Regions from separate parts of the Yersinia aldovae 670-83 genome, predicted to be linked through region 2. Evidence: predicted binding sites of a transcription regulator. Region 2 holds the regulator's gene; the other holds the start of a gene.

Region 1 (2,207 bases), 540 kb from region 2:
ATGTTATCTATCTGATCGTACTCAATATGGGTTGAGGTCGTACCGATCAATGAAATGGTATCGCCTGGCACCAGAATGTCAGCATCGGCCGGTTTGCGGCAGCGGTTGATCACCATGTTGTTGATCCGATGACCCAGGATCAACAACGCACCTTTAGCGGGGAACATGCGAATACGAAGATCGGCATATTCCGCAATGTGTTGCCCCCAGATCCCGGCAGCATTCACGACAATCTGCGCATGAATATCATATTTCCGCTGGTTTTTATGGTCGAAAACACGCACGCCGCTCACGCGATCAGCACTGCGCAGTAAACCAACGACTTTATGATAGGTCAGGACATTCGCACCGTGTTCGCGGGCATCCAGCATATTAGCGGCGGTTAAACGGAAGGGATCGACTGTGCCATCCGGAACCCGAACGGCGGCGATTAATGATGGATTAGCCGCCGGTTCCAAACGCAGTGCCAGTTTCGGATCAATAGCTTCAGCCTCAATTCCGGCATCACGACATTGAGCGATAAATTGCTGTTGATACTCCAACGAATCTTCCGGCAGCGTGATAAACAGGCCGTCGGTCTGCTCAATACAGTGGCGGGCAATGCGTTTAAGAATGCGATTCTCTTCAATACATTCACGGGCTGATTCACTGTCCGTCACGGCATAGCGTGCGCCACTGTGTAGCAGGCCATGATTACGTCCCGTCGCGCCGGTGGCAATGTCATGCCGTTCCAGCAATGTACATGCCAGACCACGGCGGGCGCAGTCTCGGGCGATCCCGGCACCGGTCGCACCACCACCAATGATGATGACATCAGTTTCTGTGTACGGAGAAGTGTTCGTCATGCAAGACCCCACATTATCAGACAGCCGCTGGCGGCTAATTATGAGTCTATTGAGCCACAATATTTAAGGTTATTGTTTGATAAGGAACAAAAACGAACCAAAAACGAACCAAAAACGAAACTAATATGGTGGTTAAAAACCATGATTGTGATCAAAGTCACAAGTGATTTGTCATTATGGGTTTCAAAATGTTAACCAATCGCTCAAAATCGCCGCTGCTTTCATAAAACTGTAACAAATGCGCCTTCACTCACAGATAAAACCTCAGATTTTATCTAGCATGGCGTTCGTTATAGAACATAAACGACAGCGGGTTAACGGGTTAACCACTGTCTACGTTTAACTAACGGCTACATTTTATTAACAGATAGACACCAGGCTATATCAGACTCAAAAACGACAAAAAAGCCATCGGAGGCACTCATGTTGAGCATTTTTAAGCCCGCGCCACATCAGGCACGGCTTTCCGCAGATCGCGTTGATCCAACCTACCGCCGCTTACGTTGGCAAATCTTTATGGGTATTTTCTTCGGTTACGCTGCCTACTATCTGGTGCGGAAGAACTTTACTCTGGCCATGCCGTATCTGATCGAACAAGGGTTTTCGCGCGGAGATCTGGGATTCGCTCTATCCGGTATTTCTATCGCCTATGGTTTCTCAAAGTTCATCATGGGTTCGGTTTCTGACCGTTCAAACCCACGGGTCTTCCTTTCTGCCGGTTTGATTCTCTCGGCGGCCGTGATGCTGTTTATGGGCTTCGTGCCGTGGGCAACCTCCAGTATCGCCGTAATGTTCGTGCTGCTATTCCTGTGCGGCTGGTTCCAGGGAATGGGTTGGCCGCCATGTGGCCGAACTATGGTGCACTGGTGGTCGAAGAAAGAACGCGGCAGTATTGTGTCAGTCTGGAACTGTGCCCATAACGTGGGTGGCGGCTTACCACCACTGCTATTCCTGTTAGGGATGGCATGGTTTAACGACTGGAAAGCCGCGCTTTATATGCCTGCTTTTGGTGCCATTCTGGTGGCATTGATTGTCTTCGGCCTGATGCGTGATACCCCGCAATCCGTGGGCTTACCACCGATTGAAGAGTACAAAAACGACTACCCAGACGATTACAGTGAAGAAGCGGAAGAAGAACTGACCGCGAAACAAATCTTCATGCAATATATTCTGCCCAACAAGCTGTTGTGGTATATCGCGATTGCTAACGTTTTTGTTTATTTGCTGCGTTACGGCATCCTCGACTGGTCACCGACCTACCTGAAAGAAGTCAAACACTTCGCATTGGATAAATCCTCATGGGCTTATTTCCTGTATGAATACGCAGGTATTCCAGGGACGCTGCTGTGCGGTTGGATGTCG
Region 2 (2,207 bases):
AATATCAATACATTGGTCGTGCCGGGCGGGAAGATGGGGCTGGCGATGGAGCTGATTATGGCGCCGTTGGTGCAGCAACTACTGGAAGGTAAGAAGATAGGCAACTGATTAAAGAATAAACCCATAACCTATTCAGCAAGGTTATGGGTCAGCACTTTTACGCGATGTCACGAATTTCAAAACTGTGGGTAATGGTTGCGGCCTTCCCCAGCATTAAAGAAACCGAGCAATACTTCTCAGCCGAAAGCTCAACCGCACGCTTAACGATATTATCCGTCAGGCCTTTACCGCTGACGATAAAATGCAAGTTGATGTGCGTAAACAACCGTGGTGCTTCTTCCCGACGCTCCGAGGTTAATTTGACCTCACAATCGCGCACATCGTTACGCCCTTTCTGTAAGATAGAAACGACATCAATTGCACTACAGCCACCGGCTGACATCAACAACATTTCCATCGGACTGGGTGCTTTGTCTCCCGCATTCCCATCCATCAAAACCTGATGACCAGATGCGGATTCACCTAAAAATGTCAGCCCCTCAACCCACTTTACTCGTGCCTGCATAACGCATACTCCCGGTTAAATTTTCCGCTTCAGACTACCCTTTCATTTATAAACTGGCAATGTAACCCGATGTTCATCATGCTGAAGCGATACAACACAAGACACTGGCCTCATCCTGTGCTACAAACAGGATCGAAAGTGATGCTTCTAGCATTAAATAGGGTAGCTTCCAATACTCAGTGAAGGGTTTCTATCCGGTACGTATCTTGGCTATACCTTTCGGCAGTTGAGCAAATTAATATGCTATACCCGATAGATTCTAAGTTGTCGGATATAAAGAACGTGTATTTTATAAGCACGCCGTACAGGGAACTCTGAGCCCTGTTAAGTTAGGCAGCGATAACAACAGAGGATAACAGCGAATGGTTCTCGGCAAGCCACAAACAGACCCGACTCTCGAATGGTTCCTGTCTCATTGCCATATCCACAAATATCCATCGAAAAGTACGCTAATTCACCAAGGTGAAAAGGCCGAAACGCTTTACTACATCGTGAAAGGCTCCGTTGCGGTGCTTATCAAAGATGAAGAAGGTAAAGAGATGATTCTCTCCTATCTGAATCAGGGAGATTTCATCGGCGAGCTTGGATTATTTGAAGAAGGCCAAGAACGTAGTGCCTGGGTTAGAGCAAAAACCGCCTGTGAAGTGGCTGAAATTTCTTACAAAAAATTCCGTCAATTGATTCAGGTTAATCCAGATATCTTGATGCGCCTGTCTTCACAAATGGCGAATCGCTTACAGATAACGTCTGAGAAAGTGGGTAACCTCGCTTTCCTTGATGTAACGGGGCGCATTGCACAAACACTGCTTAATCTGGCAAAACAACCTGATGCCATGACCCACCCAGATGGGATGCAGATTAAAATTACCCGCCAGGAAATTGGTCAAATAGTTGGCTGCTCCCGCGAAACTGTGGGGCGGATACTAAAAATGCTCGAAGATCAAAACCTGATCTCCGCGCACGGTAAAACGATCGTCGTTTACGGCACTCGTTAATTCCCATAAAACCGGTGCGGAGACTATCGGCACCGGTTTTTTCTGTCATGTTGTGAATCATAAATTCCTGAGGCCAGCATGAATTGGCAACAGCTTATTTATCATTCTGAAATTATTTATAAACCTGATGTTAATTATGCACTCCGCCAAACATGGGTTCCCTGTCCAACGGCAGCGTTAGGCTTTTCCTCGGCAAGCGGCAAAAAGCTTCTCAATTATGTTGTCTAGCCTTTTATCAAGCCAGCAATCGCTTTTTCCAACCGCACCATTCCTTGCTTAATATCTTCCACGTCAATAACCAACGATGGCGCGAACCGCAGCACATCCGGCCCGGCATTGAGGATCATCAAACCATTGGCCGCAGCGGCGTTTAAAAACTCCCGCGCCCGACCACGGTATTGCGCTGTTAGCTCTGCGCCAATTAACAACCCCATGCCACGGATGTCACTGAAGAGCTGATACTTGCTGTTGATATCATGCAGAGCCTGCACAAACAGACCGTGGCGCTGTTCTATACCATTAAGTACCTCAGGGGTATTAATCACATCCAGCGCTGCCTCAGCAACGGCACAAGCCAGAGGATTGCCGCCGTAGGTTGTGCCGTGAGTGCCGACAGCCATTACTGAGGCAATCTCTGCGGTGGTCAG

What was found. The regulator CRP, encoded in region 2, controls carbon source genes, mostly activating them, when cyclic AMP is high. The targets are predictions, from matches to a motif close to ATGTGANNNNNNTCACAT.
Positions count from the first base shown of each region.
Region 1: glpT (glycerol-3-phosphate transporter) is a predicted target of CRP. The motif match lies at 991-1,008, and genes of this name have one in related genera.

Region 1 covers NZ_CP009781.1:2,439,259-2,441,465, forward strand. The annotation lists gene glpA (anaerobic glycerol-3-phosphate dehydrogenase subunit A) at 1-845, opposite strand, end outside; gene glpT (glycerol-3-phosphate transporter) at 1,269-2,207, shown strand, end outside.
Region 2 covers NZ_CP009781.1:2,979,786-2,981,992, reverse strand. The annotation lists gene AT01_RS13410 (phosphoribulokinase) at 1-108, shown strand, start outside; gene AT01_RS13405 (OsmC family protein) at 158-565, opposite strand; gene crp (cAMP-activated global transcriptional regulator CRP) at 928-1,560, shown strand; partial or broken gene AT01_RS22600 (hypothetical protein) at 1,639-1,743, shown strand; gene argD (bifunctional acetylornithine/succinyldiaminopimelate transaminase) at 1,785-2,207, opposite strand, start outside.